3 regions of the Paraburkholderia sp. Ac-20347 genome follow, and region 1 is predicted to be linked to each of the others. Evidence: riboswitches for the same ligand, from Rfam matches in the RefSeq annotation. Region 1 holds a riboswitch; each other region holds the start of a gene.

Region 1 (3,205 bases):
CGCCGACGATCAGAACCAGCAGATATCCCGTCATGGCTGACGATCCGTCCGGTATGACGACGTCAACGCTGTTGACACGGAAAACAAGTTGAAGCGCATGCGCCCCTCGATGAATGAAGACTGACAGGAATAGGCGGAAATTCGTGGGCTGGATCGCCACAATTATGACAATCGTAGGTTCGGCGGCAGCATATATCAAATGAGTTAATATCGCCGCAGATGAGAATTAAAGTCACATCATGACGCGAGCCAGAAACACGCCGGGGAGCGGCGAAAAGCTTCCGCCGCTCAATGCGCTTCGCTATTTCGAGGCCGTCGCGCAGCATGGCAGTCTGACCGCGGCGGCGGCGAGCCTGCACGTCACGCACTGGGCGGTCGGCAAGCAGATCCGTCTGCTGGAGGACTGGTTCGGCGTGCCGCTGTTCGAGCGCCGCGCGCGCGGCGTGGTCCTGACCGACGAAGGCGCCGCGCTGCTCGGCGACGTGAGCAGCACGTTCGAGCGGCTCGCCAGCGCCGCCAGCCGCTTGCGCCGCCATGACGTGCCGGTCCGCGTGTCGGGCATCGTGCGCGTGAACGTGCAGCCCAGCTTTGCACTCGGATGGCTACTGCCGCGTCTGGAAGATTTCCACGGCCGCTATCCCGAGATCGATCTGCGGCTCTCCACGACTTCGCGCAAATTGCGCTATATCGGCCAGGCATTCGATATCGGCGTGCGCTCCGGACCGGAACACGGCGACGGCGTCATCACGCGTACGCTGATGGCCGACGTGCGGCTGCCCGCATGCAGCCCGGCGCTTCTGCATCGGCATCCGATTCGCGAAGCGGCGGACCTGCGTCACCACACCTTGCTGCATTCGAGCACCACACGGTCTGCATGGTCGAACTGGCTGCGCGAAGCGGGCGCGGCGGATCTGCAGCCGCATCGCGAGATCGAACTCGACCACACCTATCTGCAGCTTGCGAGCGCGATCGAAGGCCTCGGCGTCGCGCTCGCGTCGCTGCCGCTGATCGCGCGGGACATCGCCGCCGGGCGGCTGGTCTGCCCGATTGCCGCGCCGGCATGGCGCGCGCCCGACTACACGCTGGTGATCAACGCCGAACGCGCGCGCGACGAAGCCGTCGTGGCCTTCGGGCAATGGATGATCGATCTCGCCGGGCGCGAGGCTTGACGTCGCCGGTTCAATCGGCAAGCCGCAAGCAATAAGCAACAGGCCGCCGAAAGAAAGATTGCGCGCCGCTTTCAATGCATGCGCAACGGAAAGGCCGTCGAATGCCTCGCCGTTAAATCAGCGCTTTTTTCCCGCGAGCAATTGACGTCCCGCCTATCCGCCCTTTACGCTTGCGCGCTGATGGTTCCCGGCGACGGGATCAAAAGGGAACGCAGTGACGACGCCTTGCGTCGAGTCTGCGGCTGCCCCCGCAACTGTGAGCGGCGAGTTCGCGCCATATAGCGCCACTGGGAAACCGGGAAGGCCGGCACGCGAATCCTGACCCGCAAGCCAGGAGACCTGCCATCGACCGAGGTCCATGCAGCCGCAACGGGCGGGGTGTCCCAATGCGCAAACCACCGCTTCGCGCGGTGTGCCGTTGCAGGACAGCCCCGACCTCAGGATCTGTCACATGTCCATCGCTCTCGAAACGGCCGCTGCGCCGGGAGCCCTTCGCCGCCGCGTCGCCGGCATTTACGCCGTGCTCGCGGTATTCAATATCGGCGCATGGATCTGGGCGTTCATCGCTTTTCACGCGCATCCGCTGCTGCTCGGCACCGGCCTGCTCGCCTATGGTTTCGGCTTGCGTCACGCCGTCGACGCCGACCATATCGCCGCCATCGACAACGTCACCCGCAAGCTGATGCAGGACGGTCAGCGCCCGGTTTCCGTGGGCTTCTTTTTCGCGCTCGGTCACTCGGCCGTCGTGCTGCTCGTGGCGATTGCCGTCGCGGCGACAGCGGCCGCGCTCGAAAGCCGCTTCGAGGCGTGGAAAGATATCGGCGGCGTCATTTCGACGAGCGTCTCCGCGCTGTTTCTGTTTCTGATCGCCGCGATGAACATCGTCATTCTGCGCGGCGTGTGGCGCGCGTTCGGCAAGGTCCGGCGCGGCGAACGCTACGACCACGACGATCTCGATCTGCTGCTGAACAGCCGCGGTCTGCTTTCGCGCCTGTTCCGCCCGCTGTTTCGCCTCGTGTCGCGACCGCTGTGGATGCTGCCGCTCGGCTTTCTGTTCGGACTCGGCTTCGACACCGCGACCGAAGTAAGCCTGCTGGGCATTTCCGCGAGCCAGGCGGCGCAAGGCGTGTCGATGGGCGTGGTGCTCGTGTTTCCGGTGCTGTTCGCGGCGGGCATGTCGCTCGTCGATACGACCGACGGCATCCTGATGCTCGGCGCCTACGACTGGGCTTTCGTGCGCCCCATCCGCAAGCTCTATTACAACCTCACGATCACGCTCGTTTCCGTCGCGGTCGCGGTGCTCATCGGCGGGATTGAAACGCTCGGTCTGCTCGCCGATCAATTCGACCTCAAGGGCGGCTTCTGGAATGTGATCGGCAGCCTCAACGACAACTTCAACAACCTCGGCTTCATCATCATCGGCGTGTTTATTTTTGCGTGGGTGGTGTCGTTCCTCATCTATCGCCTGAAACGCTACGACGAACTGCCGGCGCTGCAATCCGATCGTTGAACGCGCAATCACGCGACATCGCAAGACACGTTCGGCGACCTCGCCCGCGCACGCAAACGGGCGAGGACGTCGTGAATCAAGCGCGCCGCTGACGCAGATAACCCACCGCCGCGAGCGCCACGCAACATCCCAGCGTGGCGATCACTTCGCCGCGATGATCCTCGCTGAGCACCATCACCACGAAGGCGCCGCAGATCAGCGCAACGACCAGCACGCCGAGAAACGGGTGCAGCCACATCCGCACCTTCAACGGCCCGGCGGACACGAGTTGCTGACGCAGACGCAACTGGCTCACAGCAATCACGAGATACACCAGCAGCGCGATCGCGCCGGTCGTCGACAGCAAGGCGTCGAAGACGTATTTCGGCGCGAGATAATTCGCACCGCACGCCACGAACGCCACGAGACTCGACGCCATCACGGCGCGCGCCGGCACGCCGCTCGCGGTCGTGCGCGTGACGAAGCGCGGCGCCTGCTCGCGGCGGCCGAGCGAATACATCATGCGCGAAGCCGTATACAGCGCCGA
Region 2 (3,205 bases), on a different contig from region 1:
CGTGTCGCGCCAGGCCGGGAACGCGGCTTTCGCGCTCGCCACGGCGGCGTCGACGTCGGCGACTTCGCCCAGCACCAGACGGCGCGCGGCGGCGCCCGTCGCCGGATTGAAGACGGATTGCGTGCGGTCGCCCGCGCCGCGCTCGCGCTTGCCGCCGATGTAGTTGACTACGTCCGCGGAATCGGTAAAGGGCTGCATGTCATCTCCTCGAAGTGGGGTATCGATTGAGCATCGGTTGATCGTCACTGTGACGGCCAGTGTACGGAGGCGGCAGGCGTCTGCACAGCCACGCAGGCTGAATTGATTGTTTTCCAGCGTGAACAATCGCCATGCGCAGCGCTGAAAGATGCGCGGGCGCGGTGCTATCATCGGCGCATCTTTGAGGATTCGGGGCGGGAGTCATTTCGTGGATACGCAGAACGTCGAAGCGCTCTGGACCCATTTGCACTGGCTGAACGTGCTGGCGGCGCAGGGCAGTTATACGGCGGCCGCCGCGCGGCTCGGCGTGAGCAAGGCCGCGATGAGCCAGCGGATCGCCGAACTGGAACGCGTGGCGGGCGTCGCGCTGGTGCAGCGCACCACGCGCAGCGTGCGCTTCACGGAAGCGGGGCGGCGGCTCGTGGAAGACACGCGCGCGCAGTTCGAGCGCATCGCCACGAGTTTCGCGAGCGTGCGCGAAATGGCCGACGTGGCGCGCGGCACGGTGCGCGTGACCGCGCCCGTGGCCTTCGCGCGTCAGCAACTGGTGCCGCGTCTCGCGCAGTTCGCGCGCGCGAATCCCGAGGTGCGCGTGCAGCTCGAATTGTCCGACCGGCTTACGTCGATCGCGAGCGAGGGTTTCGATCTCGCGATCCGCCACAGCGCGCAGGTGCCGGAAACGCATGTGGCGTTCAAGCTCTGCGACACGCGTTCGGTGATCGTTGCCACGCGCGCGTATCTGAAGCAGCGCGGCACGCCGCAAACGCCCGCCGATCTCGCGCAGCACGACTGTCTCTACTATCCGCGCACGCTCGGGTCGGGCGCGTGGTCGTTCGAGAAAGCCGGACGGCGCGCCGAGCAGTCGCGCGTGAACGTGACCGTGAACGGGCCGGTGTCGGCCAATAACAGCGAGGCGCTGCGCGACGCCGCGCTCGAAAATCTGGGCATCGCGCTGCTGCCCGATTTCAGCGCGCAGGCCGCGCTGCAGGCGGGCAAGCTCGTCGTGCTGCTGCCGGCGTGGCGGCCGGTCGGGGCGTTCGCGTCGCAGTTGCACGTGGTGCGGCCCTATGGCGCGCATGTGCCGCGCGCGGTGACGCTGTTCGCCGATTTTCTGCGCCAGACCTTCAAGCAGGGCTTTCCGCTCGAATGAGCGACGCGGGCGGCGCGGCGCATCTGACGTTTTTTCGCATCGCCCGGCGCGCCGGAGGTTGACGCGCCGAACGCGCCGCCTTTACGCTCGCGCGCTGATGGTTCCCGGTGACGGGATCAAAAGGGAACGCAGTGACGGCGCGCGCGCCGGGAGTCTGCGGCTGTCCCCGCAACTGTGAGCGGCGAGTCCATGTCAGCGAGGGCCACTGGGAAACCGGGAAGGCCGGCATCGGGCGACGACCCGCGAGCCAGGAGACCTGCCATCGACCGAGGTCCAAGCAGCCGCAAAGGGCGGGGTGTCCCGATGCGCGCGCGCCGCCCGCGCGGCCGCCCGTTGCAAGGACAGTTCGACCTCAGGATCTGTCTGCTCATGAAGTATCGTCAATTCGCTCTCACCGCCCTCGCGTCCGCCGTGGCGGTCTGCGCCTGGCAAAGCGCCTATGCGCAAACGTCGCCGCAAAGTACCGAAGAAAGTGCTGAACAAAGCGCTGAACCCACTCAAACCGACGCCACGTTGCCGAACATTCTCGTCGTCGGCGACACGCAGCATCTGCCGCAATCGTTCGATCAGCGTTACGCCAGCACGCAGGTGCTCACGCGCGCCGATCTCGACCGGCTCGACCCCATCGACCCGAGCATCACGCAGGCGCTCGCCACGCTGCCCGGCGTGAGCGTTTCGCAGAACGGCGGCCCCGGCACGACGGCGTCGGTCAGCATTCGCGGCTCGGCGGGCAATCAGGTGGCCGTGTTCATCGACGGCATTCGCGTGGGTTCGGCGACCACGGGCACAGCCGCGTGGGCCGATCTGCCGACCTCGGCGTTCGATCGCGTGGAGGTGATATCCGGTCCGGCGGCGGCGTCGTTCGGCGCGGATGCCGTGGGCGGCGTCGTGCAGCTGTTTACGCGCCACGCCTCGAATCAGCCGAACCAGACCACGGTGTCGTTCGGCGGCGGCTCGAACAAGACCTTCGACACGCAGCTGCGCACCTCGGGCACCGTGCCGTCGAGCGGGCCGCTCGCGGCGCTCGGCGGGCTCACGTATTCGCTCGGTCTGCACGACTACAACACGGCGGGTATCGACGCGACCAAGCCGTGGGCCTACGGTCACGAGGACGGGCGCAATTCGTATCACGCGCAGGACGTGGACGCGCGTCTTGGCTACGCGCGCGACAACTGGTCGATCTCGACCTTCGCGCTCTATCACCGCTCGGATCTCTCGTACGACAGCGCGGGCTATGCCGATCGCCAGCGCGATCACCAGCTCACGACCGGCGTGGCGTTTCATCTCGACATCACGCCGACCACGCAGTTCGACCAGTCGTTCGGCTATGCGTACGACCGCCAGTTCCTCTACGCGAACGACCCGGGCATTCCGACCGACGAGATCGATTCGACGCGCCTGAGCACGTCGACGTCGATCACGCATCAGGAAACGGGTCACACGCTGTTCGGTCACGCGCTCTCGGGCGAGACCAAGCTCGCTTACGACTTCACGCGCGAGCAGGCGTATCTGCCCGTCGATGTGCCGGACGGCCTGCCCGCGCGCAACGATTCCGCCGTCTCGCTGCATCAGTCGGTGACGCTCGGCGACTGGACGCTGTTCCTCGCCGGACGCCACGAAATCGTGCAGGGGCAAAGCGTGAACACGGGCAACGCGGCGCTCGCGTGGGCGATCACGCCGGTGTACACCGCGCGCGTGTCGTACGGCAACGCGTTCCGTCTGCCGACCTTCAACGACCTCTACTATCCGGGCTACGCGAATCCGAACCTGCAACCGGAGCGCAGCGACACGGTGGAAGTGGCGCTCGACGCGACGACGTCGATCGGCACCTTCACGGCCGCGCTCTACGACACGCGC
Region 3 (3,205 bases), on a different contig from region 1:
CTTGACGATCTGATAGAACGCGAGCGTCCACGACGCGCGTCCGCCCCACAACTGCTGCTTGACGCCCGCTTCCCATTGTTCGCCGTTGGCGAGCGAGAAGTTGCTGCTCGACTTCGAGAGCGTGACGAGCGAGCCCACGCCCTCGGCGCCCGTGGTGTATTGCGCGTAGACCGAGAGATCCGGCGTGAGCGAGAACACGAGGCCGGTGCGCCAGCCCGTGTGTGCGAAGGTGCGATCGAACGACGACGCGGGACCGCTGACCGTCGCGAAGGTATCGCGGTGATAGTCGATATGGTCGTAGCGCAGGCCCGCGACCCACGCGAGGCGATCGGTCAGCTCAAGGCGGTTTTCGGCGTACACGGACGCCTGGCGCGTGCTGGTGCGATATTGCGGCACGGTCGGATCGGGGCTCGCAAACACGCCCGGATCGAAGCCGTATTGCGGCACGATCGACGAACCGTCATAGGGCGAATTGCTGGTGTCGAGAAACGAAATCTGATTGAAATCCGCGCCGACGACGAGGCGGTCCTGGCGGCCGAGCAGATGGCCGTCGAAGGTCGCGTCGAGCGTATCGCCGACCTGCCGTTCGTGATGAAGGATTTCGAGGTAATCGCTGCGCTGCACGTTGCCGTCGCCCATCAGTGTGTAGCTTTCGCTGTCGCGCCAGTGGCGGTTCGTGACCAGATAGTAGAGCTGGTTGCGCACGGTGATGCCGGGCGCGGCGCGCCATTGCGTGTTCAGGCGCGTCCACTGGTCGAAGTACGCGATCGACGCATTGCCGACGTTGTAATTCTGGCGTTCGAGCGCGGGATCGAGCTGACCGTCCGTCACCGGCACGCCGAAATAACGCGCGGGCATTTGCCGGCCGTAGTCGTAATCGAGCGTGAACGAGAGACGCGGATTCACGTCCAGACGCAGCGCGCCGCCGAGCGCGGTCGTGTGCGATTCGCCGCGCGGCAGCCAGCCGTTGTTGCGGTCGTCGGCGAGATAGAAGCGGTAGGAAAGCATCGGGCCGAGCGCGCCGGTCGTGTCGAGCGCCACGCGTTTCTCGCCATAGGTGCCCGCGCCGAGCTGGATCGTCGTCGCGTAGTCGCGTTGCGGCGCTTTCGGCACGACGTTGATGACGCCGCCGATGCCGCCTTCGCCGTAGAGCACGGTGGCCGGGCCGCGCAGCACTTCGATGCGTTCCGCCGACCACGTGTCGAACGGGAACGACACGGTGCCCGCGCCCGCGTACATGCGCAGGCCGTCGTAAAGCGTGGTCACCGATTCGGGGCCGCTGAAGCCGCGCACGGAGACCGAGGTGCCGCCGTTGCCGGGCGCGGCGTCGGTGGCGAAACCGGCGGCGCGCGTGACGGCCTGGGTCACGTTGTTGTCGCCGCGCGCGCTCAGTTGCGCGCTGCCGATGGCGTCGACGCTCGCGGGCGTGTCGAGGCTGGAGAGGCCGAGGCGGCTGCCGGTGCTGAGCGGCGTGGTGAGGTCCGGCTTGCCGGACGACGCAGCTTGCGACGACGCGGCGTTCACGCGCACGGCGGGCAAGGTCGATGACGAAGCGGTTGACGACTCGGTTGACGACGCGGCATCGACGGCCGAAGCGCTGTCGCCTTCTGCGAAAACGTGAGCGGCGTGAGCGAGGCAGGAGCAGGCGAAGGCGCCGTGCACGGCGAAGCGCCGGGCGCTCGAAAGCGGTGTGGATACGTCCATTCTTATACGGTGTGCGTTGTTGTTATGCGAGGCATGCGGGGCGCGCGGCGTGCGAGCGCGTACGCAGGCCCGCGTCGAGGCGATCGACGCGAAAGCGAAAAGCGGGCAGCGAAACGGAGTGCGGCGCAGCGACGAACGCCTAGCGGACCAACGTCAAGCCGACGCCGACGCGCGAATGAACGTTCGAGACGAGGAACGGGCGGCGAGCGAACGCGCGCCGCGAGGTGTCCGGTGCAGACATGCTGATTTCTCCAGGGGTTTCGCGCCCCGAAAATGCGATTGATGTGCGCCGATGCCCAGGTCTGACTTTCGGCGCGAAGGCCGATCACAGTGGCGCGACCGCGCTGGATTTGCACCAGCTTCCGGACATGGCGACAGAATTGTAAGGCACGCGGCCCGCCCGGTGGCCTGATTCCTTCGTTGCCGGTTCTATTGAGAATGTTATAACATAACATTTATTCGGGCCAGCGCCCCGATCCCCACACTCGTCGAAGGAGTCATCCGATGGATTCACGCTTGCCGGTCACCGTGCTGTCCGGTTTTCTGGGCGCGGGCAAGACCACGCTGCTCAACCACATCCTGAACAACCGCGAAGGACGGCGCGTCGCGGTCATCGTCAACGATATGAGCGAGGTGAACATCGACGCCGCGCTCGTGCGCAACGGCGGCGCGGAACTCTCGCGCACCGACGAAAAGCTCGTGGAAATGAGCAACGGCTGCATCTGCTGCACGCTGCGCGAGGATCTGCTGCTCGAAGTGAACCGGCTCGCACGCGAAGGGCGCTTCGATCAGCTCGTGATCGAATCGACGGGGATCTCGGAGCCGCTGCCGGTGGCCGAAACCTTCACGTTCGCGGACGAAAGCGGCCAGAGTCTTTCGGACGTCGCGCGCCTCGACACCATGGTGACGGTGGTCGATGCGTTCAATTTCATGCGCGATTACGGCTCGCAGGACAGCCTGCAGACGCGCGGCGAATCGCTCGGCGACGAGGACACGCGCACGGTCGTCGATCTGCTGATCGAGCAGGTCGAGTTCTGCGATGCGATCGTGCTCAACAAGGTCGATCTGATCGACGACGCGGGGCTCGAGCGGCTGACGGCGATCCTGCGGCGGCTCAATCCGCGTGCGCGCATCGAGGTCGCGCAGTTCGGCCGCGTGCCGCTCGATCGCGTGCTCGATACGCGTCTGTTCGATTTCGAGGAAGCGTCGAAAGCGCCGGGCTGGCTCGCGGAACTGCGCGGCGAGCACACGCCGGAAACCGAGGAATACGGCATCACGAGCTTCGTGTGGCGCGCGCGCAGACCGCTGCATCCGCAGCGTTTCTGGGCGTTGATCAACTCGGAATGGCCGGGCGTGGTGCGCTCGAAGGGCTTCTTCTGGCTCGCGAGCCGGCCGACGCACGCGGCGTCGTGGTCACAGGCGGGCGCGGTGTGCCGCCACGGCATGGCGGGGTTGTGGTGGGCCGCGGTGCCGAAGCATCGCTGGCCGACCGACGAAGAGT

What was found. A riboswitch is a leader RNA that binds a small molecule or an ion and turns the genes downstream of it on or off. The one in region 1 is predicted to bind cobalamin.
Region 2: it holds a riboswitch for cobalamin, as region 1 does, so the genes downstream of both, G3N97_RS03705 (TonB-dependent receptor) here and G3N97_RS01460 (HoxN/HupN/NixA family nickel/cobalt transporter) in region 1, are expected to answer to the same signal.
Region 3: it holds a riboswitch for cobalamin, as region 1 does, so the genes downstream of both, G3N97_RS33680 (TonB-dependent receptor) here and G3N97_RS01460 (HoxN/HupN/NixA family nickel/cobalt transporter) in region 1, are expected to answer to the same signal.

Annotation. Positions count from the first base shown of each region.
Region 1 is NZ_JAAGPN010000003.1:72,522-75,726, forward strand. Features, by position in the region: gene G3N97_RS01450 (sulfite exporter TauE/SafE family protein) at 1-34, opposite strand, end outside; gene G3N97_RS01455 (LysR substrate-binding domain-containing protein) at 240-1,169, shown strand; cobalamin riboswitch at 1,334-1,531, shown strand; gene G3N97_RS01460 (HoxN/HupN/NixA family nickel/cobalt transporter) at 1,621-2,679, shown strand; gene G3N97_RS01465 (amino acid permease) at 2,756-3,205, opposite strand, start outside.
Region 2 is NZ_JAAGPN010000011.1:6,714-9,918, forward strand. Features, by position in the region: gene G3N97_RS03695 (CoA-acylating methylmalonate-semialdehyde dehydrogenase) at 1-198, opposite strand, end outside; gene G3N97_RS03700 (LysR family transcriptional regulator) at 407-1,348, shown strand; cobalamin riboswitch at 1,430-1,627, shown strand; gene G3N97_RS03705 (TonB-dependent receptor) at 1,718-3,205, shown strand, end outside.
Region 3 is NZ_JAAGPN010000312.1:4,374-7,578, reverse strand. Features, by position in the region: gene G3N97_RS33680 (TonB-dependent receptor) at 1-1,704, opposite strand, end outside; adenosylcobalamin (AdoCbl) riboswitch at 1,947-2,094, opposite strand; gene zigA (zinc metallochaperone GTPase ZigA) at 2,209-3,205, shown strand, end outside.